One region of the Aromatoleum sp. genome, then DNA from elsewhere that is predicted to be linked to it. Evidence: predicted binding sites of a transcription regulator. Region 1 holds the regulator's gene; each other region holds the start of a gene.

What was found. Region 1 encodes FliA, which starts transcription of late flagellar genes. Its sites were predicted from a motif close to CTAAAGTTNNNNNNNNNNNNGCCGNTA; they were not measured.
Region 2: a site for FliA is predicted at 2,953-2,979, ahead of flgM (flagellar biosynthesis anti-sigma factor FlgM). Genes of this name have one in related genera too.
Region 3: a site for FliA is predicted at 4,983-5,009, ahead of motA (flagellar motor stator protein MotA). Genes of this name have one in related genera too.
Region 4: a site for FliA is predicted at 4,068-4,094, ahead of V6M37_RS13535 (flagellin). Genes of this name have one in related genera too.

What each region holds. Positions count from the first base shown of each region.
Region 1 covers NZ_JAKFEF010000069.1:21,594-29,455, forward strand. Annotated here, with positions in the region: gene parC (DNA topoisomerase IV subunit A) at 1-1,236, shown strand, start outside; gene motD (flagellar motor protein MotD) at 1,248-2,081, opposite strand; gene V6M37_RS14530 (flagellar motor protein) at 2,112-2,852, opposite strand; gene V6M37_RS14535 (RNA polymerase sigma factor FliA) at 2,872-3,648, opposite strand; gene V6M37_RS14540 (MinD/ParA family ATP-binding protein) at 3,762-4,571, opposite strand; gene flhF (flagellar biosynthesis protein FlhF) at 4,573-6,060, opposite strand; gene flhA (flagellar biosynthesis protein FlhA) at 6,183-7,862, opposite strand, start outside.
Region 2 covers NZ_JAKFEF010000063.1:34,209-42,070, forward strand. Annotated here, with positions in the region: gene V6M37_RS13410 (EAL domain-containing protein) at 1-397, shown strand, start outside; gene nudC (NAD(+) diphosphatase) at 490-1,305, shown strand; gene gstA (glutathione transferase GstA) at 1,475-2,083, shown strand; gene V6M37_RS13425 (flagella synthesis protein FlgN) at 2,144-2,617, opposite strand; gene flgM (flagellar biosynthesis anti-sigma factor FlgM) at 2,614-2,916, opposite strand; gene flgA (flagellar basal body P-ring formation chaperone FlgA) at 3,249-3,962, opposite strand; gene flgB (flagellar basal body rod protein FlgB) at 4,226-4,630, shown strand; gene flgC (flagellar basal body rod protein FlgC) at 4,647-5,051, shown strand; gene V6M37_RS13450 (flagellar hook assembly protein FlgD) at 5,066-5,743, shown strand; gene flgE (flagellar hook protein FlgE) at 5,769-7,031, shown strand; gene flgF (flagellar basal-body rod protein FlgF) at 7,093-7,833, shown strand.
Region 3 covers NZ_JAKFEF010000053.1:77,925-85,786, forward strand. Annotated here, with positions in the region: gene V6M37_RS11500 (DUF4383 domain-containing protein) at 1-361, opposite strand, end outside; gene guaD (guanine deaminase) at 719-2,029, opposite strand; gene V6M37_RS11510 (HNH endonuclease) at 2,283-2,927, opposite strand; gene V6M37_RS11515 (NUDIX hydrolase) at 3,054-3,602, opposite strand; gene flhD (flagellar transcriptional regulator FlhD) at 4,012-4,332, shown strand; gene flhC (flagellar transcriptional regulator FlhC) at 4,377-4,922, shown strand; gene motA (flagellar motor stator protein MotA) at 5,071-5,925, shown strand; gene motB (flagellar motor protein MotB) at 5,983-7,008, shown strand; gene V6M37_RS11540 (CheR family methyltransferase) at 7,094-7,862, shown strand, end outside.
Region 4 covers NZ_JAKFEF010000065.1:308-8,169, forward strand. Annotated here, with positions in the region: partial or broken gene V6M37_RS13510 (flagellar hook-length control protein FliK) at 1-56, opposite strand, end outside; gene V6M37_RS13515 (flagellar protein FliT) at 120-446, opposite strand; gene fliS (flagellar export chaperone FliS) at 456-869, opposite strand; gene fliD (flagellar filament capping protein FliD) at 888-2,315, opposite strand; gene V6M37_RS13530 (flagellar protein FlaG) at 2,332-2,724, opposite strand; gene V6M37_RS13535 (flagellin) at 2,800-3,972, opposite strand; gene V6M37_RS13540 (GGDEF domain-containing protein) at 4,378-6,177, opposite strand; gene V6M37_RS13545 (DUF2868 domain-containing protein) at 6,386-7,810, shown strand; gene V6M37_RS13550 (DUF3482 domain-containing protein) at 7,803-7,862, shown strand, end outside.

The sequences.
Region 1 (7,862 bases):
AGCTCGGTGTCGGTGAACCTGACGATGATCGGCCGCGACGGGCGTCCGCAGCAGAAGAATCTCGTGCAGATCCTGCGCGAGTGGATCGACTTCCGTTACGTGACGGTCGAGCGGCGCACGCGCCACCGCCTCGACGAGGTCGACCGGCGCCTGCACATCCTCGAAGGCCGCATGATCGCGTTCCTGCACATCGAGGAAGTGATCCGCGTAATCCGCGAGTCAGACGAGCCGAAGCCGGCGCTGATCGCCGCGTTCGGCCTCACCGAGATCCAGGCCGAGGACATTCTCGAGATCCGGCTGCGCCAGCTCGCGCGACTCGAAGGCTTCAAGATCGAGAAGGAACTCGCCGAGCTGAAGGCCGAGCGCGAGGGCCTGCAGCACCTGCTCGACAGCCGCCCGGCGATGACGAAACTGATCCTGAAGGAGATCGCCGACGACGCGAAGAAATACGGCGACGACCGCCGCACGCTGATCCAAAGCGTCGCGGCCGTCGCGCCGGCCGAGCTCAGCGTACCCGACGAGCCGGTCACCGTGATCGTGTCGAAGAACGGCTGGGTGCGCTCGCGCCAGGGCCACGGCATCGACGCCGCCGCGATCACCTACAAGGCGGGCGACTTCGGCTTCGCGGTCATCGAGACGCGCACGACGTGGCCCCTCGTCGTCATCGACACGCAAGGCCGCGCCTACACCGTGCGCGTGTCGGATCTCCCGGGCGGCCGCGGCGACGGCACCCCGATCACGACGCTCGTCGACTTCCAGAACGGCGGCAAGCTCGCGCAGGTCGTCTCGGCCGAGCCCGAATCGAGCTGGATGTTCGCGAACTCCGGGGGCTACGGCTTCATCTGCACCGTCGCCGACGCGACGAGCCGCCAGCGCGCGGGCAAGGCGTTCATGACGCTCGAAAAGGGCGAGAGGGTGCTCGCCCCCGCACGCGTCGCCGGCGAACGGATCGCCGCAGTGTCGGAAAACGGCCGCATCCTCGTGTTCCCGAGGAGCGAGATGAAAGTGCAGGCCGGCGGCCGCGGCGTCATCGTCATGGCGCTCGACGACAACGAGGGGCTCGTCGCGATCGCGGTGCCGGCCGACGACTCGGTGCTCAAAGTCGAAGGCATCGGCCGCGGCAACAAGCCTGCGAGTGTCGACGTGAAACCCGCGCAGCTCACGACGCTGGTCCACCGGCGCGCACGCAAGGGCGTCGCGCTCACGATCAAACTGAAGCCGACGGCACTGCGCTGACGCCGCGGCGCTCAGGCGTCGCCCGCGGGCGGGAGGATCGCGCGGATCGGATCGTCGCGGGGGATGGTGCCGGGAGCGCGCGGCGGCAGGTCGCCGAGCATCGATTCGATGAGGATCGTGACGCGGCGATTGCGCGCGCGGCCTTCCTCCGTGTAGTTCTCGGTGACCGGGCGCTGGTCACCGTAGCCGGCCGCGGTCAGCAACGCGCCGCGGACGCCCGCTTCGATGAAGAGCCGCACGACCGACGACGCACGCACGGCCGAGAGCTCCCAGTTGGACGGAAAGCGGGACGTGCTGATCGGTAGGTTGTCGGTATGTCCCTCGATCGTGATCGGGAAGTCGGCTCGCGCGAGCACGTCGGCGACAGCGCGCAGGGCAGCGACTGCCGACGGGTCGAGCGCCGCGTCGCCGGGCGCGAACAGCACGCTCGCGTTGATCTCGACGCTGATCCCGCGCGCGCCTTCGGTCACGCGGACTTGCCCGCCCTGAGTCAGCGGCGCGAGCACTCGCCGGATCTCGTCGGCCATGTTCGTCATCCGGTGCAGCGCCGCCTCGCGCCGGGCAACGTCGGCGGCACGCTCGACGGGCTGCTGCGCGGGCGGGAGCACCGGCGCGACCGCGGGAACGACCGCCGGTGCCGAGGGCGCGCCGTCCGGCACGATCGCGCCGCTGCGGAAGGCGCTGACGAGCGACTCGGACAGCACGCGGTACTTGCCTTCATTGACCGACGACAGCGAGTACATCACGACGAAGAACGCGAACAGCAGCGTGATGAAGTCGGCGTAGGACACGAGCCAGCGCTCGTGATTCTCGTGCTCTTCTTCGTGGTTGCGGCGTCGCGCCATAAGTGTCGGCCCTCGCGGGAGACCTTCGGATCAGGGCACGTAGCCCTGCATCCGGTTCTCGATGATCCGCGGGTTGTCGCCGTTCGCGATGCCGACGAGCCCGTCGACGAGCATCTCGCGCTGCGAGACGCCGGTCGCGACGTGCGCCATCAGCTTCTTCGAGATCGGCAGGAACACGAGATTCGCGAAGCCGACGCCGTAGATCGTCGCGACGAACGCGACGGCGATGCCCGAGCCGAGCTTCGACGGGTCCGACAGGTTCTCCATTACGTGGATCAGGCCCATCACGGCACCGAGAATGCCGATCGTCGGCGCGTAGCCACCGGCCGCTTCCCAGATCTTCGCGCCCTGTTTCATCTGCGCACCCCACGCATCGATCTCGACTTCGAGCACTTCGCGCAGCCGTTGCGGCTCCACGCCATCGACGACGAGCTGCAGCCCCTTGCGCGCAAACGGGTCGGACAGCGCCGGGAGGCGCGTTTCGAGCGCGAGCAGCCCTTCCTTGCGCGCCGCGTGGCTCCACGCCGACGCGAGCGCGATCAATTCGGCATGCGACGACGGCGGCGGCACGAACACCCACTTCGTCATCCGCACGCCGTCGCGGAACACGCGCAGCGGGCTTTGCAGCATCACCGCGCCGAGCGTGCCGCCGATGACGATCAGAAACGCGGTCGGCTGGATCAGCGACGAAATGTGGCCGCCCTCGAGCACCTGTCCGAGCAGGATCGCGGCGACGCCGAGCGTGAGGCCGATGAAGCTGGTCTTGTCCATTGCGGATACTCCGCCGCCCTCAGGCGACCGCCGGCTTCTTCGGCGGGCGGCCGCGGCGCGGCCCGCTGGCGGGCACCTTCGCAGCGACTGCGCCGACGACGCGCGCGCGCAACCGCGCGACCGCCTGACTGTGCAGCTGGCATACGCGCGACTCGGACACGCCGAGCACTTCGCCGATTTCGCGCAGGTTCAGTTCCTCGTCGTAGTACAGCGCCATCATCAGCTTCTCGCGCTCGGGCAGGTCGCCGATCGCGCGGACGAGTGCGGCGCGGGTGTCGGCTTGTTCGAGCAGGTCGAGGGGATTCGATTCGTGCTCGCCGAGGTGGCGTTCGAAGTAGTCCTCGCCGTTCTCGTCGGTGAAGTCCTCGAAATGCACCAGCTGATGGCCGCGGGCGTCCTGCAGCATCCGCTGGTAGTCGGCGAGCGGCATGTCGAGCGCCTCGGCCAGCTCGATTTCGGTCGGCTGCCGGCCGTTCTTCTGCTCGAGGCTGTGGATCGCGCCTTCGATCCGGCGCATGTCGCGCCTCGCGCTGCGCGGCAGCCAGTCGTTCTCGCGCAGCCCGTCGAGCATCGCGCCGCGGATGCGCTGGACCGCATAGGTCTCGAACTGCGCCCCGAGGCCGTCCTCGAAACGGTTGATCGCATCGAGCAGGCCGAGCATGCCGTTCTGGATCACGTCGTCGATCTGCACGCTCGCCGGCAGCTTCGCCATCAGGTGATAGGCGAGCCGCTTCACCAGCGGCGCGCAGGTTTCCACCAGGTGATTCTGGTCGGGATTGCCTTGCGCGTCGTACATCCACTCTGCCTGTGGCTTCTTGCGCCCGGCCGCGCCTTCGGAGGGCGACCCGCCGCGCCCGCGAACGAGGCCTTCCTCGGCACAGTCCTGCCGCATCGAATACGTTGCTGCAATCATGGCTGTACTCCCCGATTCGTCGCGCCTCGTGCGCGCGGCTGGCCGAATGCGGCAAGCCGGCGCAGAAACGCCGCGGCCGCTTCCCCGGGCGACGACTCCATCGCATCGCAGTCGAGGCCGGCCGCGAGGTCGTCCCGCTCCGCTTCCCCGAGCCATGCGAGCGGCACGCCGATATGGCGGCGGACAAGCTGGCCGAGCGCGGCAAAGAAATCGCGCGCCTCGTCGCGGCTGCGGGCCCTGGCGACCGCGACGTGCAGCGACCCGGCTCCCGCGGCGGCGAGCTGCTTGATCACGCGGTACGCCTCGGTCGCGCCGGAACGGCTCGCTTCGGCGACGATCAGCCGGCGCGGCGCGGCGAAAACGAACGGCGATGGATCGCCGGCCGTGCCGGAGCCGGCGTGGATCAGCACGAAGGCGGCGCGCCGGTTGAGCTCGCGCAGCGTGCCGACGAGCCGCGCGCGGCGCTCCTCGTCGAGCAGCGGCAACGCGAGCGCGGCGGCCGAGACCGGGACACGTCCGACGAGCCCGGGCACCGGCTGCAGCACGTCGCGCAACCCGATCTGGCTGCCGAGCACGCTGAGGAGATCGGGTCCGTCGGGCAGGCCGAGGGCGCCGGCGAGCGACGCGTCCCCGACTGCCTCGTCGAGCAGCAGCACCGGCCTCGACTGGCCCGCGATACGGTGTGCGGCCAGCAGCGCGGTCGACGCGCGGGAGCGTCCGGTCGCGTACAGCGCCACGACGGTCGGCGGCGCACGGCGAAAGAGCCGCCGCAATCCTGCCGCCTGGTCTTCGCGGGGGTCGATCATTTCAGGCTCCCGCGCCCGCCGCGAGCATCAGCCCTGCTTCCTCGCCTTCGAGTTTCCACGGCGAGTCGGCGGTTTGCGCGCGCAGCGCGCGATGCAGCAGATAGGCACGGTTCGGCAGGTGCAGGTCCTCGGGCACCCGCTGGCCGTTCGCGACGTAGTACACGTCGAGCGCATTGGTGACGGCGACGTCGATCGCCGGGGCGAGCGACGCCGCCTCGTCGATCTTCGTCAGGATGCAGCCGGCGAGATCCGGGCCGCGATACGCGCGCACGACGTCGGCGAGCGTGTCGCCGCGGCAGGTCGCGTTGAGCAGCAGCAGGCGGCGCACGCTGCCGGCGCCGGTCAGCATCGCGGCCTGTTCGGCGACCATGCGATCGCGCTGGCTCATGCCCATGGTGTCGATCAGCACCATGTGCTTGTTGCGCAGCTCGGCGAGCGTCTGACGCAAGTCGGCGCCGTCACGGACCGAGAACACCGGCACGCCGAGGATACGGCCGTAGATGCGCAGTTGCTCCTGGGCGCCGATCCGGTAGCCGTCGGTGGTGATCAGCGCGAGCTTCTCGGCGCCGTGGCGCACGACGCAGCGCGCCGCGAGCTTCGCCGTCGTCGTCGTCTTGCCGACGCCGGTCGGGCCGACGAGCGCATAGACGCCGCCGCGGTCGATGATGTCCGCGTCGGACGACATCGAGCGCAGCTCGCGGGCGAGCGCCGCCTTAACGGCCGCGCGCGCCTCCTCGGCGCTCGCGCCGTCGCCGACGACGTCGGCGAGGCGACGCGCGAGCACGCCGGAAAAGCCCGCTTCGAGCAGTTCGCCGACCGTGTCCGCGCGGGCCGGCGCCTTGCGGCGCGTCTCGCCCCACGCGAAGCCGGACAACTGGCGCTCGATCAGCTCGCGGATGCCGGCGAGTTCGCCCATCAGCTTCGCGTTCGCTTCCTGCAGGTCGCGGATTCGCGGATCGTCACGCTCTTCGCGCGTTTCCCGCGCGGCGGGGGCGGCGGTTTCCGGCCGCGACGGCACGGCGTCCGTGACGCGCGGATGGCGAGACAGCGTCGCCGCCGCCAACGCGTCGCTCGCGGCGTCCTCCACGAACGCGGAAGCCCGCTCGCGCGTACGCATCAGGTAATCCGGCGTCTCCATCCGCGGCGGGTTGAACGGTCGGATCACCGGGCTCGCCGGCTGCGCCGCGACCGGGCGCTGAACCTCGTGGCGCGTCGGCGCCGGCGCACGGGTCGACAGCCGGATGTGAAAATCGTCGTCGATGTCGGGGAGCGCGGCCGGTTGCGCCGCCCGCGTTGCCGGTGCCGCCGCAGGGGCTGCAGCCCGCGTCGCGGACTGCAACGCGCCGACCGCGTCGGCCGGCAGCGCGAGGATCTCGACGCCGCCTTCGACCGCGCGATTCGACAGCACGATCGCATCGGCTCCGAGCTCGGCCTTCAGGGCACGCAGGGCGTCGCGGGCGGTTTGGGCGAAATAGCGCTTGACGTTCATGTGGATTCTCCGGACTGCGGCGCTCATGGCGCATCGTTGGTCCGATTATGCGGTTCGGGCCCGGGCCCGCTTGCGCGGAATAAACCGGGTTTCCCCCGTCTATTCCGTCCCGCCTGCGGCGCTCAGTTCGCGCCCGCGCCGACCATGCTGGTGACGCGAATCGTGCGCGTCTCGGGCACTTCGGAGTTCGCGATGACTTTCAGCGACGGCACCGCGCGGCGCAGGAAGCGCGACAGCAGCCAGCGCAGCTGCGGCGGCACGAGCAGCACCGGCGGCAGGCCGATGTCCTCCTGGCGCTGCGCGACTTCGGCGGTGTGCCGCAGCAGGCCGTCGGCGAGGCTCGGCTCGATCGCGCCGCCGTCGCCGCCCCCGCCCATCGCCTGCATCAGGATGCGTTCGAGCGCGGGTTCGAGCGTCATGACCTGGATCTCGGCGTTGCCCGGGAACAGGCCCTGCAGAATCGAGCGGCCGAGCGCCTGGCGCACGCGCGACGTGAGGTCGAGCGGGTCCTGCGTGCGCGGCGCGTTCTCCGCGAGCGTCTCGATGATCGTGCGCATGTCACGGATGTTGACGCCCTCGTCGAGCAGGTTCTGCAGCACGCGCTGCACGGTCGCGACCTGCAGCAGCGCCGGAACGAGGTCCTCGACGAGCTTCGGCGCGCTCTTGCCGATATGGTCGAGCAGCGCCTGCGTCTCCTGGCGCCCGAGGAGTTCCGCCGCGTGGTTCAGGATCAGGTGGTTCAGGTGCGTCGCGACGACGGTGCTCGCATCGACGACCGTGTAGCCGAGCGCATGCGCCTGCTCGCGCTGGCCGATGTCGATCCAGAACGCCGGCAGGTCGAACGCCGGATCGCGCGTCTCGCGGCCGGCGAGCGGACCGCTGACGCGTCCCGGATTGATCGCGAGAAACTGCCCGGGATACGCCTCGCCGCCCCCGATCTCGACGCCTTTCAACGCGATGCGGTACGCGTTCGGCTTCAGTTCGAGGTTGTCGCGGATATGCACCGGCGCGGCGAGGAAGCCGACGTCCTGCGCGAACTTCTTGCGCAGGCCGCGGATGCGCTTCAGGAGCTCGCCATCCTGCCCCTTGTCGACCATCGGAATCAGCCGGTAGCCCACTTCGAGGCCGAGCACGTCCACCGGTGCGACGTCGTTCCAGCTCGCTTCGAGGTTTTCCGCCGCCGGCTGCGGGGCCGTTTCGGGCTTCCCCTGCGCTGCGGCCGCCGCCTCGCGCTGCTCGGCGCCGATCCGCTTCCATGCGAACCAGCCGAGCGCGCCCGCGATCAGGATGAAGACGAGGTTCGGCATGCCCGGAATCAGGCCGAGCACCCCGATGATGCCCGCGGTCAGCATCAGCACGCGCGGGTTCGAGAACACCTGCGCGACGACGAGGCCGCCGATGTCGCCTTCGTCGCCGACGCGCGCGACGACGAGGCCGGCCGCGATCGAGATCACGAGCGCCGGGATCTGCGCGACGAGGCCGTCGCCGATCGTCAGCAGCGTGTAGGTCTCCATCGCCGTGCTCGCGCTCATCCCGTGCTGCACGACGCCGACCATGAAGCCGCCGAGGATGTTGATCAGCAGGATCAGGATGCCGGCGACCGCGTCGCCGCGGACGAACTTCGAGGCACCGTCCATCGCGCCGTAGAACTCGGACTCCTGCGCGACCTCTTTCCTGCGGCGCTTCGCCTCGGCCTCCTCGATCAGGCCGGCATTGAGGTCGGCGTCGATCGCCATCTGCTTGCCCGGCATCGCGTCGAGCGTGAAACGGGCGCTGACTTCCGCGATCCGCCCGGCGCCCTT
Region 2 (7,862 bases), on a different contig from region 1:
CATTCACCAGCTCGGCGCGATCCGCGCGATGGGCATCCGCATCGCCGTCGACGATTTCGGTACCGGGTACTCGTCGCTCAGCTACCTGACCCGCTTGCCGATCGACCTGCTGAAGATCGACCAGAGCTTCGTCCGCGACGTCACGACGGACCGCGGTGCACAGGCGGTGTGCACCGGGGTGATCGGCCTCGGCCACAATCTCGGCCTGCAGGTAATCGCCGAAGGCGTCGAGCGCGAGGAGCAGATGAATCACCTCTGGCAGCACGGTTGCGACGAGATGCAGGGCTACCTCTTCAGCCGTCCGGTGCCGGCGGCCGAATGCCTGCAACTGCTGCTCGCCCGGAAGACGCTCGCGCTTCCCGACGCGGCGGCACGGGGCGAACGCATCGCCAGGTAGGGCGGCGCCGCCGAATTTCGACGCGATCCTCCATGCGCGCGCGGCCGCAGGCACAATCGGGACTCGTCGCTTTGTCGGAGCAGCCGCGGAACATGTTTTCACCAGGCATCGTCGAGCCCGCGCAGGTCCGCGACAACGACCTGTGGTTCGTCTTTCACGAAAGCGCGCTGCTGGTTATCGCCGACGACACCGGCACGCGCGTACCGCGCCGCGGCGACCTGCAGCGGCTGGGGGTGCTTCCCGCGCGTTGCCACTATCTCGGGCGGCTCGGCGAGTGCGGATGCTTCACGGCGGAAACCGAAGGTGCTGCGCTGTTGGAGTCGACCGAGTGGCGCGGACTGCGCGCGCTCTTCGGCCGCATCCATGAGGCAACGTTCGCGCTCGCCGGGCGCGCGATCCAGGTCGTCGAGTGGGACCGGACGCACCGCTTCTGCGGCCGCTGCGGCGCACCGACCGAGCGCCACCCCTCCGAGCGCGCGCGGGTGTGCCCGTCCTGCGGGCTGACGAGCTATCCGCGGCTTGCCCCCGCGATGATGGCCCTCGTGCTGCGGGAGCGCGAGCTGCTCCTCGCGCGCTCGCCGCATTTTCCCGAAGGCATGTACAGCGCGCTGGCCGGGTTCGTCGAACCGGGGGAGACGCTGGAAGAGACGCTGGCGCGCGAAGTCCGCGAGGAAGTCGGCATCGAGGTCGCGAACCTGTGCTACTTCGGCAGCCAGCCGTGGCCGTTTCCGCATTCGTTGATGGTCGCCTTCGTCGCCGATTACGCCGGCGGCACGATCACGCCGCAGCCCGACGAGATCGAAGCGGCCGACTGGTTCGGCATCGACCGTCTGCCGCGCCTGCCGCACGCGTTCAGCATCGCGCGGCGGCTCATCGACGACACCGTTGCGCGCCTCGCCTCAGGATGACGCGTGCGGCGACGGGACGCAGCGAATACCGTGTCATCGCGAAACCTGAAAGCGGAAAGATGAAAGGGGCTTCGAACTTCGCCGGCGCGGGTCGCACTAAGGCGCAGGACGCTCGCATTCCGCAGCCGGCGGCAGGCGCGGGCGTCCGATTCGACAGGAGAAACGTTCCATGAAACTTTATTACTCGCCGGGCGCATGCTCGCTCGCGCCCCACATCGTGGCCCGTGAGGCCGGCCTCGACCTCGAGCTCGAAAAGGTCGATATCCCGAACAAGAGAACGGCGGGCGGCGACGATTACTGGAAGATCAATCCGAAGGGTTACGTGCCGGCGCTGCGCCTCGACGACGGCGCGATCCTCACCGAAGCCAACGTGGTCTGCCAGTACCTCGCCGATCGCAAGCCCGAGTCGGGCCTCGCGCCGAAGCCCGGCACGATGGAGCGTTATCGCCTGCTCGAAGCCCTGAACTTCGTGTCATCCGAAGTCCACAAGCAGATCGGCGCGCTGTTCAATCCGGCGATGACCGACGACATGAAGGAAGTCCAGAAGGGCACGATCGGGCGGCGCTTCAACGCGCTCGAGCAGATGCTCGAAGGCCGCCAGTATCTCACCGGCGACACGTTCACGATCGCCGACGCCTACCTGTTCACGGTCCTCAACTGGACCGGCATGCTGCAGATCGACACCGCGCAGTGGCCGCACATCCGCGCGTACATGGCGCGCGTCGCCCAGCGCCCGAAGGTGCTGCTGGCGATGAAGGAAGAAGGGCTGACGGGGTAACCGATCGGCCGTCCCCGGCAGAAGGGCGCGGCGTGGACGGTCGAACCGGAAAGGCCGCGCTCAGGCGCTGCCGAGGTGGCGCCCGCCGCCGGTCGGCCGGGCCATGCCTGCAGAATCGTAAAGTTGGGGCCGGTTCGCGGCGCTGAGCAACACCGACAGCGCCGCCTGGTTGTGCTGCATCCGCTCGGCGACGAGCTTGCCGTTGAGCGCGTTGCGGCGCTGCGCTTCGCGCGCGAGGCCGTGGATCTCGCCCCAGCGGGCGAGCGTATCCGGCAGCGGGGCGCAAAGCTCGCGAACCGACGCGTCGGAGTCCGGCCGGCGCATGCGGCCGAGCAGCAGCGCGCGGTCGGCATGCAGCCGCTGCAGCTTGTGGAAGCGATCGGTCTTGTCGTGCGAAAGCGCGAGCAGCGCGTCGGCGTCCCCGGCGACCAGCAGCGCTTCCTCCTGCTCGAGCAGCGCGATGAACGCGCGCAGCAGGACGGCTTCGCTGTCGATCAGCGCCGCGAGCCGCTGAAGTTCCGGCTGCAGGCTCACGAGCGCGAACCGGAGTCGAGCAACTCGCGCACGCTCTTGATCAGTCCGTCGGCGATCCGCTCGGCGTCGACCGTGAACCGCCCCTCGCTGATCGCCTGCCGGATCTCGTCGACGCGGGCGCGATCGACGACCGGCGTCGAGGCCATCGCGGCTTCCGCCTTGATCAAGCTCGCCGACAACGACGACAGTTCGACCTTTGCCGCGGCATTCGAAAAGGGCGCGGCGCTCGCATGCGATCGCGCCCGGGTTTCGCCGGTCGGCGTCGCACCGACCGGTTTCACGCTGCCTTCGATCTTCATGGCGCAACTCCCAGTAGGTATTCTCTCTGGCCCTGTCTACGGCGCAGCCCCGCTGAACTTTAGGCTTTCGACCGCCATGCGCAGGCTGGGAACGGCGCCGAAATGTAAGCTTTTGTCTTGCGCGGCCGTGACGACTTCGCGCGAGCGGGCCCGGAAGTCGAAGCGCGCGGGACATCCCCGAAGCCGCAACCCGGCAACGACGGGCGGGGCGGTTCGCATTCCCTCGCCGCGGACGAGTCGAAACGCGGGTAACGCGAGCGCCGTCGACAGGGACAGGCTCAGTCGGATGGGATCGCCTCTTTCATTGCCGGCTCCGCATCCGGTGCCGCGGATCAGAACGCGATTTCGACGACGCCGCCCGCGCGGGCCGTACCGGACACCACATGCCCGTTGCCGAGCCGCACCCGCACCGGCTCGCCTTCGGCCGCGGCGTTCAGCGCGCGGCCCTCGTTCGACACGGTGAAACCGGTGCCGCTGCCGACCACTTTCACGACCTGTCCCTGCCGCACCGCCGGCGGTAAACGCAGCATGGTGGTGTGCAGCGTGCTGCCGGCCGCGACCGCGTAGCGCACGTGATGGCCGACTGCCTGTGTTGCGTCGGTGAGGGTGTTCGGCGGCTCCGCCGCGAGGTCGCCGAATCGCCGCCCGAGGTCCGCCGGCCCGACGATCTGGCCGGCGCGCAGCGGCTGCGCGGCGACGAGAAACTCGCTCATCACCGCGACCTGCGCCGGCACGTAGACGGTCCAGGTCACCGGCGACTCGCAGCGCACGGCGACGCTGATCCGGCCCCACGCGCGCGTGCCGGGCGGCAGGAAAGGCGTCAGCTCGGCGCACGGCGGTAGCCGGTTTCCCGCGTCGAACTCGCCGACCTGCAGTTCGACCTTGCCGGGAAGGCCGGCGGTCTGCTGCACGAGAAACGCGGTCACCGCTTCGCGCACGGGTTCGGGAGCCTGTTGCGCGAGGGCGGGCAGGCTGAGCGCGGCGGCGAGCACCGGAGCGCAAAGCGCGGGCCGGAGGGTCCCGACGGGAAGACTTGGGATTGACATGACGCGATTCGAACACGTGCGCCGCTTCGCCGGCAACCCTGCTCCCGCCGCCTCGCGCGGCCCGGCAACTTTTTCCGCCCGACGGCAAGGCGCGCGTCCGCGCCCGCCGAAAGCGGCGAAATTGGCCGGTAATTCCCGGTCTTATCGGCGCAAGGTCCTTGCATCGACCCGACTACGATGGCTGGCATGGAAGGTGCGTTGAGCGCCATGCCGGCCGGCTGAAGCCACTTACGGCATCCGGCGAAAGTCCTTGAGGTGATGCGATGAAGACCCAACTCGACAATGCGCTGCGTTTCCACCAGACGGCGCTCAACGTGCAGGCCCGGCGGCAGCAGCTGCTCGCGTCGAACGTCGCGAACGCGGACACGCCGCACTACAAGGCGCGGGACATCGACTTCGCGTCCGCGCTGAAGGGCGCGCTCGGCGGCAAGATCGGTCCGCTCGCGCTGGCCGGCACGTCGGCTCGCCACCTCTCCGGCCAGGATGGCGGCCCCGGCGGCGCGCAGATCGGCTACCGCCAGGCGTTCCAGTCGAGCGTCGACGGCAACACCGTGAACATGGACATCGAGCGCGCCGCGTTCGCCGAGAACTCGATCCACTATGAGGCGAGCGTGACCTTCATAAACAGCCTGCTGCGCGGCATGCAGACCGCGATCAGCGGTCAGTGACCGGAGCGCGCACATCATGAGCATGCTCAACGTCTTCAATATCGCGGGCTCGGCGCTGCACGCGCAGTCCGCGCGACTCAACGCGACCGCGTCGAACATCGCCAACGCCGACAGCGTCGCCGGCCCCAACGGACAGCCGTATCGCGCAAAGCAGGTCGTCTTCACCGCGACGCCGCTCGCCGGGCCGAGCGGCGTCGGCGTGCAGGTCACCAAGGTCGTCGAGAGCGCCGAGGCGGGGCGGATGACCTACGACCCGACGAACCCCGCGGCGAACCCGGAAGGCTACGTCGAGATGTCGAACGTCAACGTCGTCGAGGAGATGACGAACATGATCTCCGCGTCGCGCGCGTACCAGACCAACGCCGAAGTGATGAACACGGCGAAGACGCTGATGCAGCGCACGCTGGCGATCGGCCAGTAAGCCGGGAGCGCGCCATGACAACCGTGACGAACACATCGTCTTCATCGCCCGCCGACGCGATCGCCGCGAGCCTCGCGCGCAAGACGACGACCGCGAAATCCGAGGAACTCTCCGAGTCGCGCTTCCTGACGCTGCTGACCGCGCAGCTGAAGAACCAGGACCCGATGAATCCGCTCGACAACGCCCAGGTCACGTCGCAGCTCGCGCAGATCAGCACCGTCGACGGCATCGAGCGGCTCAATACGATGCTCGGGCAGATCATGGAAGGCCAGCAGTCGGCCGAAGCGATGCAGGCCGCGTCTCTCGTCGGCCGCGGCGTGCTGATTCCCGGCAAGGGGATGCTGCTGAGCGACGCCGGCGCGATCGGCGGCTTCTCGCTCGACGCGCCCGCGGACAAGGTCACGCTGAGCATCAAGGATGCGAACGGACTCGAAGTCGCCTCCGTGCCGCTCGGCTCCTTCGACGCCGGCACGCACAACTTCCAGTGGGACGGCACGGCCGTCGACGGCAGCCGCGCGGCCAACGGCAAATACACCGTCAGCATCGAGGCGCACAGCGGCGACGAGACCGTCGCGAGCCAGATGCTCGAGTTCGGCGCGGTCACGAGCATCGTCCGCGGGCCGCAGGGCTCGGACCTCCAGATCGGCGATCTGGGCATCTTCAAGATGTCCGAGATCAAACAGATTCTCTGAACCCAGACCTTCGAGGGAGAAGATCATGGCATTCCAGCAGGGCCTCTCGGGCCTCAATTCCGCGTCGAAGGCGCTCGACGTCATCAGCAACAACGTCGCGAACTCGAACACGATCGGCTTCAAATCGGGCCGCGCCGAGTTTTCGGACGTCTATGCGGCGGCGCTCAACGGGGCGGCGGCCGGGGTGCAGGTCGGCATCGGCTCGGCGATCGGCGCGGTCACGCAGTCGTTCTCCCAAGGCAACATCACGACGACGAACAACCCGCTCGACGTCGCGATCAACGGCAACGGCTTCTTCCGCATGGCCGCCGGCGACGGCACGATCGCCTACACGCGCAACGGCCAGTTCGACGTCAGCAAGGACGGCTTCATCGTCAATTCGCAAGGCATGAAGCTCAGCGGGTATCTCGCGAACAACGGCGTGATCCTCGCCGGCGGTGATCCGCAGCCGATCCAGCTGAACTTCTCGGACGTGCAGCCGAACGCGTCGTCGAAGATGACGCTCGCGATGAACTTCGACTCGCGCGAGCCGGTCCCCGGCGTGGCCCTCGACCTGACGAACCCGGTCCCGCTCGACCGCAACAATCCGTCCGCCGGCGGCTACAACTTCTCGACGTCGGCGACCGCGTACGACACGCTCGGCAATCCGCATACGCTGACGTTCTTCTTCCAGAAGACCGCCGCGGGCGAGTGGGATGCCTTCTACCAGGTCGACGGCGCCGGCGATGCGATCGCGGTGCCGGCGCCCGGCTCGCCGCTGCAGTTCGGCACGGACGGCGCGATCACGTCGGGCGGCGAGTTCGACCTGACTTTCCCGCAGTTCGCCAGCACCGGCGCGTCGGCGACGCAGACGATCAGCTTCAATCTCGCCGACTCGACGCAGTTCGGCAGCCAGTTCGGCGTGAACACCTTGCGCCAGGACGGCTTCGCGTCCGGTCGCCTGACCGGCATCACGATCGGCGACGACGGCGTGATCCTCGGGCGCTACAGCAACGGGCAAAGCCGCGACCTCGGCCAGGTCGTGCTCGCGAACTTCCAGAGCCCGAACGGCCTGCTGTCGCTCGGCGGCAACCTGTGGGCGGAGTCGCCGGATTCCGGCCAGCCGATCGTCGGCGTGCCGGGCAGCGCAAACCTCGGCCTGATGACCGCGGGCGCGGTCGAGGAAGCGAACGTCGACCTCACGTCGGAGCTCGTGCAGCTGATCGTCCAGCAGCGCGCGTACCAGGCGAACGCGCAGTCGGTGCGTGCGCAGGACACGATCCTGCAGACGATCGTCAATCTCGGCTAAGCCATCCTGACGGCCCGGCCGGCGCGACGCCGGGCGGGTCGGACACGATACGGAGCGCAACATGGACCGCCTGATTTACACCGCGATGAGCGGCGCGAAGCACACGATGAACCAGCAGGCCGCCGTGTCGCACAACCTCGCGAACGCGAACTCGACCGGCTTTCGCGCCGAGTTGCACAAGCTGCGCGCGGTGCCGGTGCAGGGCGAGGGCCTGGCGACGCGCGCGTTCGTCGTCGATGCGAGCGTCGCGACGAACTTCGACGCCGGGCCGCTGCAGCAGACGGGCCGCGCGCTCGACGTCGCGGTCGAGGGCCGCGGCTGGCTCGCGGTGCAACTGCCCGATGGCAGCGAAGGCTACACGCGCGACGGCAGCTTCGAGCTCAGCGCGAACGGCGTCTTGCAGACGCGCAACGGCCTGCCGGTGCTCGGCGACGGCGGCCCGATCACGATCCCGCCCGACCATGAAGTCCTGATCGGCAAGGACGGCACGATCTCCGCGATGCTCGCGGGCGGCGAGCAGAAAGTCGTGAACAACCTCGGACGGCTGAAGCTCGTGAATCCGCCCGAAGAGACGCTCGTGCGCGGCGACGACGGCCTGTTCCGGCTCCGGGGCGGCGGCGAGGCGCCGGTCGACGAGGCGGTGCAGGTCGCCGGCGGCCACGTCGAAGGCAGCAACGTCGACGTCGTCGACCAGATGGTCCAGATGATCGCGCTTGCGCGGCAGTTCGAGATGCAGACGCGGATGCTGCAGAGCGCCGAGGCCAACGACCAGGCCGCGACGCGCGTGCTGTCGAACGGCTGAACGCCGCCACCGCGCCGGGAATAGCGGGT
Region 3 (7,862 bases), on a different contig from region 1:
GAGCGAAGCCGAGGTAGAGCGCCCCGGAGGCGATGAGCGCGTGCAGCACGAGGTCCGCCGGGTTGTGGGCCATGCCGAGCAAAGTGCCATGTCCGACGAAGAGGCCGGCCACCGCGACGAGCGCGTAGATCAGGCCGAGGCCGCGGAAGTACAGCATGCTCGCCTCCTCGCTGCGCAATCCGACGAACAGCGCGAGGATCCCGGACAGCAGGTGAACCGTGTTGTGCATCGGATTCACCGCGAAGATCCCGAGCAGCAGCGCGTTCCCTTCGGCGTCGGCGGGCGCTATCGCATCGATGAAGCCGAGAATGCCGACGGCGACGAAGACGGCGCCGACGATGTTGGCCGCGCGTTTAAGCATGGTGTCGCTCCTTCCGTTTCGCGTTTTTCGTCCTCACGACGGGCCCGCGCAGTGGCGCCCATCGACCGGTTCACGCAAGTGCGAGGCCCGGGCGCGGACCCGCACACGGCAAGCGACAGGCGCACCCGCTTGCAGCGCGCCAACGGGCGAGTCGCGCACTGCGGCCTTGGAACGGTAGCCGGGCGGTGCGGGTGAACCGGCTTGGCGGATCCGTAAGAATTGCCCGGGCCTGTAGATCATTCACCCGCAAAAAAACGTCCGGTCGCTGCGCGGGACGAACCTGAAAGCCGGGCAGTCTCATCGACTCGCCGGAACGTTCGTCGGAGGAAGGGCGCTCGCGCCGGTCGATCGGCGCCGTCAGCCGCGCCGCCACGCCGGCTCACCGAGCACGTACGTCGCCGCGACGGCGCGGTCGTCGCCGAGCAGCATCAGCATGAACAATCGCTCGGCGATCGTTGCGGCGGCGGCGCTGCGGCGGGCGAGGAGGGGGGTCGCCGCCGGGTCGAGGATGACGAAATCCGCCTCGCGGCCGGGCCGGAAGCTGCCGATGCGGTCGTCGAGGTAGAGACTGCGTGCCCCGCCGAGCGTTGCGAGGTAGAACGCCCGCTCGGGCGACAGGCGCTGGCCCTGGAGCTGCAGCACCTTGTACGCCTCGTTGAGCGTCTGCAGCATCGAGAAGCTCGTGCCAGCGCCGATGTCGGTGCCGAGTCCGACCCGCACGCCTGCCGCGTGTGCCCGGTCGAGGTCGAACAGGCCGGAGCCGAGGAACAGATTCGACGTCGGGCAGAAGCTGATCGACGCCCCGGTCGCGGCCATCCGCGCCCGGTCCGCCTCGTCGAGCAAAATGCAATGAGCATAGACGCTGCGCGCGCCGAGCTGGCCGTAGCGTTCGTAGACGTCCAGATAGCTGCGCGCTTCGGGATACAACTCCTTCGCCCACGCGACTTCGCCGGGATTTTCGGCGACGTGCGACTGCAGATATACGCCGCGGTGCTCGGCGTACAACCGTCCCGCCAGCCGCATCTGCTCCGGCGTCGAGGTCGGTGCGAAGCGCGGCGTGATCGCGTATAGCAGGCGGTCGCGGCCGTGCCAGCGCTCGATCAGCGCCTTCGACTCGGCGTAGCCGCTCGCCGCGGTGTCGCGGAGGAAGTCCGGGCAGTTGCGGTCCATCAGCACTTTGCCGGCGATCATCCGCATCCCACGTTTCCCGGCGGCGCCGAACAGCGCGTCGACCGACGCAGGATGCACTGTCGCGAACGCGAGCGCGGTCGTCGTGCCGTTCTTGAGCAATTCGTCGCAGAAGAACTCGGCGACCGCGGCCGCGTGCGCCGCGTCCTCGAACCGGCGCTCGGCCGGGAAGGTGTATTTCTCGAGCCACGCGAGCAGTTGTTCGCCATAGCTCGCGACGACGTCGGTTTGCGCGTAGTGGATGTGCGTGTCGATGAAGCCCGGCAGCACGAGCTTGCCGCGGTGGTCGTCGACCGGGGTGCCCGCGGGCAGCTTCACGAGCAGGTCGGCGGCAGGCCCGGATTCGGCGACCCGGCCGTTCCGCACGATCAGCACGCCATCTTCGACGTGCTCGCAGGCGGCGGCGCCGGCGTCGCCCGGGTCGTCGAGAAAGTGCACGAGCGCGCCGCGCACGGCGCGCAGGCTCGGAGAAACGGTCATTGCGTAGCCCTGGATCGTCCGCGACGGAAACGACCCGGATTGTAGCCAAGACGCCGCAGCGTTACGGCGCGCAACGTGCGACCGCGCGATGTCCCGGGCGATCGAGCGGTGTGGACGGGTCGGGCTGCACGGCACTTTCAGCCTGGTATCGAAGCAGGCCGCCGACTGTGGTCGGGTAAACCTTCCGGATGTTCGTCAGCGCGAGCCTCGGGGCGCCGGAGCCCGGATTCGGTTGCGTCGTCGTCACGAGCGGTCAGGGGAGGTGGAGGCGGCTCTGGCGCGGCACGTGGCGCGCGAGAAAGTCCATCTGGTCAACAAGGATGTTGCGGTTGCAAAGGATCAGGTATTCCGCCTTGTTCGGCACATAAGGGGCATACAGCAACGCCATTCGCGCCTGCTCGGGCGTGCGCCCGCTCTTGCGCTGGTTGCACGGCCGGCATGCCGTCACGACGTTCATCCACACGTCCCGTCCGCCTTGCGAAACCGGCACGATGTGTTCGCGGGTCAGCACGTTACCGGCAAAGCCGTAGCCGCAGTATGCGCAGATGTACCTGTCGCGGTGAAACAATTCACGGTTGTTCAAGGGCGGAACGATGCTGTGGCTCTCGGGGCGATAATTGCGTCCCTTGATCGCGATGATGCTGTTCGCGGTGATCTCAGAGCGCTCGCCGGTCGCCCGGGAGATGCCGCCGACGAATCGGAACTGGCGGCTCCCGACCGACCACGCGACCATGTCCAGCGCGTAGTAATGACACGCGGCCTGCCAGTTGATCCAGCGGTGGGGTAGGCCGCGCACGTCCAGGGTGAGGATCCAGGGGTGGTGAACGGCGGCGACTTTGACGCGCGGCGACGTTCGTCGTCTTTCCGATTCGACTGCAGTGTCATCGCCAGCGGTCACCACGTTCACCTCCTGTCGGTCGTTCCGTCCGTTCGTGCCCCGCGCGCCGGCTCGATGAAAAGCCGTTCGGCCGGGTTCGTGCTACGGACGGCGCACAACCGTTGGATCGGCAATCGCGCCCGGGGTTCAGATGGTGTCTGGAGGCGGCGCGGTAATGTCCTCTTCGTGGAAGCGGAACGTGCCGCGGCGGCGGTCTTCGAAGAAGCGGCGCAATGACAGGCTGATCGTGCGGAACGCGATGTCGTCCCACGGGATCTCGTCCTCCGAAAACAACGCCACTTCGAGCGATTCCTCGCCGGGCCGGAAGTCGAGGTCGAGCAGGCGCGCGCGGTAGACGATATGCACCTGGCTGATGTGCGGGACGTTGATCAGCGTGAACATGTCGCCGACCTCGATCCGCGCGCAGGCTTCCTCGAGCGTCTCCCGCGCCGCCGCCTGCGCGGTCGTCTCCGAGTTTTCCATGAAGCCGGCCGGCAGGGTCCAGTATCCGTGACGCGGGTCGATCGCTCGCCGGCACAGCAGGATGCGGTCTTCCCATTCGGGGATCGCGCCGACGACGATCTTGGGGTTCTCGTAATGGATGCTCCCGCAGCTGACGCAGGTGTGGCGGAGCAGCGTGTCACCGGCGGGAACGCGCAATTGGACGGTCGAACCGCAATTCGAGCAAAACTTCATGGCGGAGCCGCAGGCTTTTGGGGGACGATCAATTCTAGCTTGACCGGCTCTGCGGGCGCATGTTCGAGACAGGCGGTCCAGTTGTCCGGGGAATGATAGGCATAGGTATTGCTTAGGTCAGAGTAGAGCGAGTCGGCGTTCGGGTAGACCGAAGGTCGTATCTCGCGGGGCATGGGGATCGGGTGGCTGTCGGTGGAATTCGTGAGCGTCGGGTTCGATTCCTATTAGTGGAACCGGACGCTCCCCGGAAGGCACCCCGTTCTCGGTAATGAAAACGTTCGCCCCGATCGACGGCTCCCTGAGTCGTTTGTTTGGATGGTTGGCGCGACAGGCGCCTGCCTTGGCAACTTTGTCGCAATTTGTCACAATTGAACCCTACCGTCCCGTAGGGATCCCTCACGGGGTAAATATGCAACGTCCGGACTTTCAGGCAGAAATCCAGGAACTGAACCTGGCTTATCTGATGCTCGCGCAGCAGATGCTCCGCAGCGATCGCGAAACGGCAATGTTCCGCCTGGGGATCGGTAACGACATTGCCGAACTGATCATCGGTTTGTCGAGCGCGAAGCTCGTAAAGATGGCGAGCAGCCAAGTGCTGCTGCCGAAGTTCCGCTTCGACGATGTGCTGCTCACCGGCCTGCTCGCAGGGAAGGGGCGGGACGCGGCGTCGTCGAGCCTGCACGCCGCAATTCTCGCGGCCGGAAAGCCGGTCCAGGAATTGGATCGTTAGCCTGCGAATTTCGCGTCCGCATGATGCGAGTCGAGGAGAAGAACGTGAAGAACAAGAGCGTTATCGAGGAAGCCGAGGACATTCAACGTGCCGCGGAAATGGTTCGTCTCGGCGCACGCATGCAAATGCTCGAAGCCGAGACGAAGCTCAGCCGGGAACGTTTGCTGAAGATCTACAAGGAAGTCCGCGGGGTGTCGCCACCGAAGGGGATGCTGCCGTTTTCCACCGACTGGTTCATCACCTGGCAGCCGAACGTGCACGCGTCGCTGTTCATGGGCTTCTTCGAGTTCTTCCGCAGCAGCACCGGACTGAAAGGACTCGACGCGATCCTCAAGGCCTACCATCTCTACCTGGATCACATCGAAGCCGAGGCGATGGAGCCGGTGCTGAGCCTCACGCGGGCCTGGACGCTGGTCCGCTTCTTCGATGCCGACCTGTTGCAGCTCGCGCCCTGCAAGAGCTGCGGCGGACATTTCGTCGCCCACGCGTACGACCCGACACACGATTTCGTCTGCGGGCTCTGCAACATGCCTTCCCGCGCCGGCAAGACGCGTCGCGCGACGAAGACTGCGCTTGTCGACGCCGGCTGAGCCGTCCTTCGCCATCTTCGGGGGCCGCCGCGACCGCGGGCGGCCCTTTCGTTTTTCGGGCTCAAGTTGCACCGGCCGCGGACGTTAAATGCCAGAAGCTTGCGGGATGCGCCGGCATCTGCGCGGATGAATCAACAGGGGCCTCCCGGTGTTTCTGCTTATCGGTTATGTAGTCATTCTTCTGGCCTCGGTCGGGACCTATTCCGTCCACGGCAGCCTGATGGCGCTGTGGGTGCCGTTCGAATACCTCGCGATCGTCGGCCTCGCGATCGGCGCACTGGTGGCGAGCAACGGGCCGAAGGCCGTCAAGGCGACCTTGCGCACGGTCCCGTCGATCCTGAAGGGTTCTCCCTACACGAAGGCGATGTACATGGAGCTTCTCGCGCTCTTGTACGAGATCCTCGCGAAGGTGCGTAAGGAAGGGCTGATGTCGATCGAGAACGACGTCGATAACCCCGATTCCAGTCCGATCTTCACGAAATATCCGGCGATCGCGGCCGATCACCACGCGGTGGAATTCCTCACCGATTATCTGCGGATGATGGTCGGCGGAAACCTCAACGCGTTCGAGATCGAAGGCCTGATGGACAAGGAGATCGAAACGCACCACGAGGAGGCGCACGCGGTGCCGCACATCGTCGCGAAGCTCGGCGATGCGCTGCCGGCCTTCGGTATCGTCGTCGCCGTCATGGGCGTCGTGAACGTCATGGGCTCGGTCGGCCAGCCGCCGGCCGTGCTCGGCAAGATGATCGGCGGCGCGCTCGTCGGCACCTTCCTCGGGATCCTGCTTTCGTACGGATTCATCCAGCCGATCGCGAGCCAGCTCGAGCAACGCGTCGATGAGGGCGGCAAGGTCTACGAATGCATCAAGCTCGTGCTGCTCGCGAGCATGAACGGCTACGCGCCGCAGGTCGCGATCGAATTCGGTCGCAAGGCGCTGTATTCGACCGAGCGGCCGACGTTCGCCGAACTCGAGCAGGACATCAAGAGCCGGAAGGGTTGAGCGCGCCGTGACGAGCCGGCCTTCGAATACTCCGATCTTTCCCCGGAGCGGTGAGCGATGAGCGACGACACGCAGCAGCCGATCATCGTCAAGCGGATCCGCAAGGTCGCCGGCGCGGCGCACGGCGGCGCGTGGAAAATCGCCTATGCCGACTTCGTGACGGCGTTGATGGCGTTTTTCCTGTTGATGTGGCTGCTCGGATCGACGGCGCAAGGTGACCTCGAAGGCATCGCCGATCAATTCCTGAACCCGCTCAAAGTGTCGCTTCAAGGGGGCTCGGGCTCGGGCGACAGTTCGAGCTTGATCAAGGGGGGTGGCGAGGATCTGTCGCGCTCCCTCGGACAGAACAAGCGCGGCGACGTGCGTACGCGCCGGTCGATCAACCTCGACGCGGCGAAAGGGCGCGAGGAGTATCGTGTCGACGGCGACGACGACGGAACGGAAGCGATTCGCGAACAGGCGCGGCTCGTCGAACTGAAGGGGCGGATCGAGGCGCTGATCGAGGCCGATCCGAAGCTGCGCAGCTTCAGGAACCAGATCCTGATAGACATCACTTTCGAAGGCCTGCGGATCCAGATCGTCGACGAGCAGAATCGCCCGATGTTCAATACGGCGAGCGATCACCTGCAGCCGTACACCCGCGACCTGCTGCAGGCGATCGGCCGGGCGCTCAACGACGTGCCGAACCGCCTGATTCTTTCCGGCCACACGGACGCCGCTCAGTACGCCGGCGGCGAGCGCGGGTTCTCGAACTGGGAGCTGTCCGCGAACCGGGCGAACGCGTCACGTCGGGAGCTGATCGCGGGCGGGCTCGCGCCGGCAAAGGTCGTACGCGTCGTCGGGCTTGCCGAAACCGTTCCGTTCAAGAGCGACGACCTGTTCGACCCGACGAACCGCCGGATCAGCATCATCGTGATGAATCGGCGCAAGGAGGAAGCGGTGCGCGCCGAGGGCGGTACGGTCGACGTCAGCGCCGGCGTACCGGTTGATGACGAAGCGCTGCGGAAGAACATCGAAACGCAGCCGGTGCCGGCCGCCGCGGCGCGGACCAGGACCGCGGCACAAGGGCGGTCTTCGTCATGACGCCGCGGCAGGCGGGGCATGAGTCGGAAAAGCCTGCGGTTCGAAACGTCCTGGCAGCCGCGGGCGAGGAGTCCCGCGCATGACGATGCGCGACCCCGCGCGCTTCGGAAAGCCGCGGGCGCCGTCCGCGGCGCGACCCGCGCCGTCGTCGATCGTCGATGCCGTGCGCCCGCCGCTCACGGACGTCTCGTCGCGCGACCGCGAATTCGAATTCACCGGCGCGGACTTCGAGCGCATCCGCAAGCTGATCCACGCCCACGCCGGCATCGTGCTTTCGCCGGCGAAACAGGACATGGTGTACAGCCGGCTCGCGCGGCGGCTACGCGCGTGCGGGGATCGGACTTTCGCGGAGTATCTCCTTCGGCTCGACCGCGACCGGGGCGAATGGGAGACTTTCGTCAATTCGTTGACGACGAACCTCACGTCCTTTTTTCGCGAGGCCCATCATTTCGACATCCTCGCCGACCGCCTCCGGCGGGTTGCGGAAAAGCGCACGATCCGGATCTGGTGCAGCGCCGCGTCCACGGGCGAGGAGCCGTACTCGCTGGCGATCACCGCATGCGAGGCATTCGACTCCCTGACTCCTCCGGTGCAGATCCTCGCGAGCGACATCGACACGAACGTGCTCGCCCAGGCGCAGCGCGGGCACTATCGCGAGGATCGGCTCGAGCGGATGTCGCCCGAGCGCGTGCGGCGCTATTTCCTGCCCGGCCCGGAACGCGGTGAGCTGCGCGTGCGTCCGGAACTGCAGCGGCTGCTGAGCTTCCGGCGCATCAACCTGCTCGATCCCGTGTGGTCGGTGCAAGGCGGGCTCGACGCGATCTTCTGCCGTAATGTGATGATTTATTTCGACA
Region 4 (7,862 bases), on a different contig from region 1:
AAGAAGCTCGCCTCGGTCAGCATCCGGAGGCGGGCGGCGAGGTCGGACGGGATCATCGGTCAGCGTGCTCCGTCGTCGTGTCCCCGGAACGGCGACAGCGCGTCGCCGGTTTCCGTGAATCAGGGGCCGTAGGCGGCCCGCACCGCGCGCTCGCGGGACGATCCCGAAAGCAGCTTGCGTGTACTCGCGAGCCATGGCTCGACGTGGCGCCGGATTTCGCGATCGTTTTCGAGCATCTGCGCGGCGAGCGCCGCCTTGCGCAGCTGCTCGGCCTGGGTGAGGGTTTCGGCTTGCTGCCCGTTGGGCTCGATGCGCATCAGCTTGTCGCGCACCGCCGCCATCCCGCGCTCGAGCGCCGTCAGCCGATCCCAGTCGTTCGCGCGCGCGGCGTCGAGCATGCCCGCTGAGACCGCCGCCATCGATTCGAACAGCGAAAGCGTGTTCATCCCCGCACCTTACGCCGCAGCGGTCGCACGAGCGGCCGGCGCAATACCTTCCCACGCTTCCCGCAGTCCATGCAGCAGACCGCTGACCTCGTCGAGCGCGGGTCGGCTGTTGTGCAGGTTCGCGTACAGCAGGCGCTCGCTCATGTAGTCGTAGAGCGCGGACAGCCGCGCCGCGAGTTCGCCGCCGGCGTCCTGGTCGAGGCTCGCCTTCAGGCCGTTCATGATGATCTCGATCGCCTTCGAAATCGCTTGGCCCTTGGTGGGGATGTCCTTCCTGTCCATCGCCGACGTGGCCGTCGCGATCGACAGGATCGCGCCGTCGAACAGCATCAGGATCAGTTTGTGCGGGTCTGCGGTCGTGACCCCGGTTTCGACGCCGACCTTCGCGTAGGCCGCGGCGCGGTTCTGCAATGCACCGAACATTTTTGCCCGCTCCGTTGTTTAACGAGTGCTGTAGTTGGGAAGGTTCGCAAGCTGCTGAGACAGGTAGCTGCTGGTCTGCGTCATGCTCGCGATCATCGAGTCGAGCGCGGTGAATTGCGCGCGGTAGCGTTTTTCGATGCCCTCGAGGCGCGATTCGAACGCGATCCGCTGCTTGTCGATCAGCTTGATCGACGCATTGATCCCGTCGGTACGGCCGGCGAGCAACCCGTCGCTGTCGATGAAGGCTTTCAGGCCCTCCGACACGGTCTCGCCTAGCCCCTTGACGCCGGCCGCGCCGGCAAAAAACGCCGCTACGCCCCGGGCCGGATCCTTCAGCGCCGCGTCGAGCTTCGCGCCGTCGGTCGCAAGCTTGCCGTCGGTCTGGAACGTGATGCCGGTCTCGGCGAGCTGCTTCGTATCGCCGAGCCCGCCGAGTGCGCTGCCGACGAGATCGCGCAGCTTGTTCTGCGCGCTGCGCGCGGTCGAGTCGCCGGTCAGCGTCGCGGCGGTCTTCGTCGCCGCGTTGTAGTTGGTCAGGTTCTTCAGCAGGCCGTGCGTGTCGTTGTATGCCTTGACGAACGCGTCGATCGCGCTGCGCGCACCGGTCTTGTCGTCGGCGACCGCGAGGGTTGCTGCCGCGGTCGTCTCCTTCGTCAGGGTCAGCGTGACGCCGTCGATCGCGTTCGCGACCGTGTTGATCGCGCGCGTAATCGCGATGCCGTCGACGGTCAGCTTGGCGTCGCGCGACGCCTGCACGGACGAAGTCGTCGGCGAGGCGGTCGGGGCGGCCGGGTCGAAGCTCAAGCCTATCGTGCCGCCGATACTGAACGCCTGCGTCGCCCCGGTTTCCTTGCCCGTGATGACGAGCTGCTTCGCGGTGCCGTTGTCGACGAGGCTCGCCGACACGCCGAGGTCCGCCTTGTTGATCGCGTCACGCAGGTCCTCGATCGTCTTGCCGGTGAAACTCAGCGTCTTCGTCTCGCCTTCGCCGGGCACGAACTTGCCGTCGACGACTTCGCCGGCAACGAACGCGCCGTCGACGAGTTTGCCGAAGCGGATGTCGAGGGTTTTCGCTTCGACGCTGCCGTCTGCCGGCACGAACTCGACCGCGGCGTCGCTCGCGACGCGCTGCTTCGTCGCGAGCGCTTCGACCTGCACCGAATAGTTGCCGGTTGCGGCGCCGGCGGCGGTGCTGGCGGTGAAGCCCGCGTCGTTGCCGGCCGTCGCTTTCGTTGCGGCAAACTTTGCCGCATCCTTCAGCGCGTTTGCCGCCGTCTGCAGCGACGATAGGCTGCTCTTGATCTGGCCGAATGCGGACAGCTTCGACTGGAAGCCCGCTTCCTTCTTCGCCATCGCGGTGAGCGGCTGGCGTTCGACGGCCATCAGCTGCGACACCATGCCGGCGATGTCGAGACCGGAACCGAGTCCCGCTGCGGTCAGGGCCATGATCGTTCTCCTGCGGTCAGGCTTTTTGCTGGATCAGCACGCCTTGTAGTTTGTCGAGCGCCTTCGTGATCGCAAGCACTTCTTCGGACGGAATCTGGCGGATGACTTCGTCGGTCGTCGCATCGACGACCTTCACGACCGTGCATTCGGTGTCTTCGTCGATGGAGAAAAGCAGGTTCTGTTCCACCGGCGCGATTGCGGCGCGCAGTTCATTGACCGCATGCAGCAGCGCATCGCGGGCGGAGGCCGCGGGCTGCGTGGATTCGGACGCGGCGGCTGAAGGTGCCGTGGGGCTGCGCACCGCCCCGATGCCCTCCGCGGCGGGAGGCAATGGGACCGCCGGCGCCGCGCGGGGGCTGAGCGACGGATCGACGAGCGGCGGGTTCGCTGCGATGCTCTGGATGCTCATGGCGCACCTCCTCTATGGGCCGAAGGCGCGGGGCCCTTGGGAGCGCCGCGCCTTCATGATGCCGGTCGTGCCGGGTTAGCCGCGGAGCAGGCTCAGCACGTTGTTCGGCAGCGAGTTCGCCTGCGCGAGCATCGCGGTACCGGCCTGCTGCAGGATCTGGCCGCGGGTCAGGTTCGCGGTCTCTGCGGCGAAGTCGGTGTCGACGATACGGCTGCGGGACGCCGAGAGGTTTTCGGTCGTCGTCTGCAAATTAGCGATAGTCGAACTGAACCGGTTCTGAACCGCGCCTAGATTCGCGCGGGACTGGTTGACCGACTTAAGCGCGTTGTCGATCTGGGCGATCGTTTGCTGCGCATTCGTGAAGGAACTCACCGTCAGCGCAGTGATGCCCGTCGTCGAAGTCGAAGCGCCATTCGCGCCGGCGAAGCCCGCCGCCACCACGGTCGCGCCCGCGCCCGCAAACGTCATTTGACTGGCGTTTGAGTTGGTCAGCGTGATATCGCCCGTGACGGCGTCGTAGGAGGCCCCGACCCCAGTCTGGGCAGAGACGCGATTGATCGCTTCGGTGACCTGTCCGGCTCTCTCCTGTGCGTTGGCGGCGGCACCGATCGCGCCGAGGCTCACCGCGCCATCGCCGTCGCCGCTATCGAGGGTCAGAGCACCGTCGGCGATTGCGGTCGCAAAACCGGTCAGGGCGCTGGCATTGACGGTCGCGGTATAGCGGGTGAGCGTTCCGCCGAGCGAAGCGGTCTGCGCGTTCGCGATCGAGTCGACCGTAATCGTCTGACCGGCGTCGGCGCCGACCTGGAACGCGATACCGGTAAAGCTGCCGTCAATCAACTTCTGTCCGTTAAAGCTCGTCTGCTCCGCCACGCGCTGAATTTCCGCCTTGAGCTGAGTGACCTCGGTGTTCAGAACGTCCCGATCCGCCTGGGTGTTCGTTCCGTTGGAAGCCTGCACGGCCAGTTCGCGGATCCGCTGCAGGTTGTTGCCGATCTCGCCGAGAGCCCCTTCGGCGGTCTGCGCGAGCGAGATGCCGTCGTTTGCATTACGAGTTGCTTGGTTCAGGCCACGGATCTGGGCGCTCATTCGATCCGAGATGGCGAGGCCGGCGGCGTCGTCCTTCGCGCTGTTGATGCGTAGGCCCGACGACAGGCGTTGCAGCGAGGTCGCGAGCGACGTGCCGGACGTGTTCAGGTTGCGCTGGGCGTTGAGCGAGGCAACGTTGGTGTTGATGACTTGTGCCATGATGTTTCTCCTAAGCGAGAGAGGACTTCCGTTATCCCGGCTTCATGCCCGTTTTGCATCTTCGTCGGGGCGATTCTGTCTGCCGTTGAGTTCATTAACGGATGGGCCTTTGCGAACTTTAATCAATTTGCTGCACCGTTTTTCCCGGTTTACAAGGTTGTCAGCAGGTTGGATTGGGGCCGAAGGCAGCACGCAAGGGCCGCGACCGGGGGCCGCTTCAGTTGAAGGATGCGGAGATGGTCGAGGGGCGGACGGCGGACGGCGCGGCCGGGACAAGCTGGTAGGCGACGACCGCTACGCGTTGCGGCGCGACAGGCCTGCCGGCGGGGGCCTGACGGTAACGACGAGTCGGGCGCCAAGAGAGGGAAGGGCGCTGCGGGCGAGTTCCCCAAGTCGCGCCGGCCTTCAGGTCGCGGGTGCGGCGACGACCTTGTTCTTGCCTGACTGCTTCGCGTCGTACATCGCCCGGTCGGCCCGTGCGAGGACCTCGTCGGCCGATTCGGCTTCACCCCATTCCGTGACGCCGGCGCTGAAGGTGATGAGGAGTTTGGCCTCCTCGAACAGGAACAGCTCGCGCGTGAGTTCGCGCTGCAGGCGGACGAGGGCCTGGGCGGCGCCGTCGAGGTCCGTCTCCGGGTAGAGCAGCACGAACTCCTCGCCGCCGTAGCGCGCGAGGGTGTCCTGCGGGCGCAGGTTCTTGCGGACGATGCCGGCGAGATGGATCAGCGCTTCGTCGCCGGTCCGGTGTCCCCACGCGTCGTTGATCTGCTTGAAATTGTCGACGTCGAGCAGCGCGACGCTGAGCGGTTCGCGGTGGCGGCGGGCGCGCGAGGCTTCCTTGTCGAAGGTTTCCTCGAACCCGCGGCGGTTCAGCACGCCGGTGAGCTGGTCGTGTCGCACGAGGCGGCTGCTTTCGTCGAGTTCCTGCTGCAGTTGCGCCATCCGCGTTTCGGCTTCGCGCGCACGTTCGCGGGTGGCCTGCAGTTCGTCGCGGGAGCGGCGCGCTTCGTCGCGCAGCGCGAGGGTGTCGCGCATCACTTCGTTGAGCACGCCGCCGATCTCGGCGATGTCGCGGGCCTCGGCGATGCGTGCGGCGCATCGGCCGATGCGGTCGTGATAGCTGCCGGTGGTTTCGGCAAAGCCGGCGAGGTGGTCGATGAGGCCGGCGAGCATTTCCTTCAGCGAGCGCTGGGCCTCGGAGTGGTTGTGCTTGAGCTGGCTCTGCTTGTAGATGACTTCCTTCAGGCGCCGCTCGGCGTCATCGATCAGTCGCACGTCGGCGGGCTTGGCGACGACGTCGCGCAGCACTTCGACCTGGCCGTGCAGCCAGCGGTCGTCGATGACGATCTGGTCGATGTTCTCGAGCAGCAGACGCAGGAGCGACAGCAGCCCGCCGTGCACTTCGGCGCGGTCACCGGCGACCATTTCGAGGCGGTACGCGAACTTGCGCAGCTGCTTGCCGATGACGTCGAGGTCGCCGGGATCGGCAGTGCGGCGGACGGACGAGGCGAACGCGCCGGCCTCGGCGAGGAGGTCGGGCTGGTCGGCGAGCAGGGCGGGAACGACCGATTCGAGCGCCAGCAGCAGGAGGTTGCGCAGCGCGCGAACCATCTCGGCGGCGTCGGCGGGGGCGACGGCGCGGATGTCGGGAGGGGGGGGCGCGACCGGCGCGGAGGGCGGCGCGACGACGGGCGGGACGGCGTGGCGCGCAGTCCCGGCTTCGGGATCCCCCGGCGTCTGCGCCCACGAGCGGACGAGCGCCTGCAGTCGGGAGTGGAGCGTTGCGGAGTCCCCCGATGCGAGCACGCGTTCGAGCGATTCGCGCTTGCGCGCGACCGTCCACCCGAGATGGCGCGCTTCCCACTGGCGCAGCAGGCCCGCGATGAGGTCGTTCCACGCCGGCGGCTCGTCGAGGCGCCGGTGCTTGGCGTATTGCGTCAGTGCCTGTTGCGCAGCGTCGGGATTGCGCTCGGCGATCGTCTGGTCGACCTTGCGGGCGAGGCGGATGCGCTCCAGGGTGTCGCGCGGCAGCTCACCGGCGAGCGAGCGGACGAAGTCTTCGGGGAAGCCGACCTCGTCGTCCGCCGTCTCGGCGACCTCGTGATACAGCGCGCGGAAGTTCGCCGGCGTCGGGGGCAGGCGGCGAGCCGCGAGCAGGCGAAGGACTTCGCGGGCGATCGCCGAAGGCTGGGTCGGAGCGGGCATCGAGGCGGAATCCTGCCGGTGTCTCTTATCGTTTGGTTGCTCGGGTCGCGCGCGGACCTCGCGTTGCCACGAGGCGTTACGCAGCGGACGCTGTATGCGCGCCCTTCGCCACGTTACGGCTTGTACTACCAACGGATTATGCATCAGCTACCGCGTGGACGCCGTCTTCGACAATCCGGCTATCCTGTCGCCCTTGCATGGAGCTGGAGTGATCTTGCATAGCCCGGATTCCCTTCGACTTTCATCGTTCGAATTGCGCTGGCTCGCCGAGGCGCTGCGGCGGCGCGAGGAGCGCTCCGGCCCGCTCGAAGATCGGGAAGCGGTTGCCGCCGCCTGCACCGCCGGCGGCGGCCTCGAAGCGCGTGTGCTTCGACGGGCGCAGGTGCTGGGCGAACGGGAAGGACTGGCCGCGGGGGTCACGTCGTGGGTCGGGCGGGCGCGACTCGCGACGCTGCTGTTGGGTGCGCTCGCGCTGGCGAGCGGATTCGGCGCGGCCGTGGCGGTGCTCGGCGACGGCACGCGGGCGGTGAACGTCGTCTGGGCGCTCGGCGGCTTGCTCGGGATCCATCTGCTGAGCCTGCTGCTGTGGCTCGCCGGCTTGGGGCTCGGCGGCCGGGACGGCGGCGGCCTGCTGGGCCGCGCCTGGCTGGGCTTGTCGTCGCGCTTGTCGGGTGCGCGCGAGACGGTGGATGTCACGCAGGCGCTCGTCGGGTTGCTCGGCCCGCCGCGGCTGCTGCGCTGGTGGCTCGGCGCGGTGACGCACGGCGTGTGGCTTGCCGCCCTGGCGGGCGCGGTGGTCGGTCTGATCGTGACCCTCGCGACGCGCCGCTACGGCTTCGTGTGGGAGACGACGATCCTGCCCGCGGACGCGTTCGTGCGCGCCGTGCGGCTCGTCGGCGGGCTGCCCGCGCAGTTCGGATTCGCGATGCCTGACGCCGAGGCGGTACGCGCGAGCGGCGACGCGGTGCAGTCCGGCGAGGCGGCGCGCATCGCGTGGTCGTCGTGGCTGCTCGGGTGCGTCGTCGCGTATGGCGTTGTGCCGCGCCTGTTTCTCGCGAGCGTCTGCTTCGGCCTGTGGCGTTCCGGGCGGTCGCGACTGCGGATCGATGTCGCGCTTCCGGGTTACGCGGTGCTCGTGCCGCGACTGATGCCGGCGAGCGAGCGGATCGGCGTGACCGATGCCGATCCGGGCCGGATGCCCGGGCCGCATGTCGAAGGACGCCGCAGCGGCGGAACGGGTCGCGCAATGCTCGTCGCGCTCGAGCTCGCCGGACAGGCCGACTGGCCGCCGCCATTGCCGCCCGGCGCGAGCGACGCCGGGGTCGTCGACAGCCGCGAGGATCGCAAGCAGGCCGTCGCCGCGCTGCGCGCAGATCCGCCGGCGCGCCTGCTCGTCGCGTGCGACGCGCGGCAGTCGCCGGACCGCGGCAGCCTCGAATTGATCGCCGAGCTGTCGCGGCATGCAAACGACAGCCGGGTCTTGCTCGTCGGCGCAGGACAGATGGACGCGGGCGACCGGCGCCAGCATTGGCGCGACGGCCTGCGCGGGATCGGCATGGCGTCGGAGCGGGTCGACGACAATCCGGCGCGCGCGCTCGCCTGGCTAGGGGCGACGGAGCGTGAAGATGGCTAGGTCGCTGCGGATTGCCGTCGTCGGCCACACGAACACCGGCAAGACGTCGCTG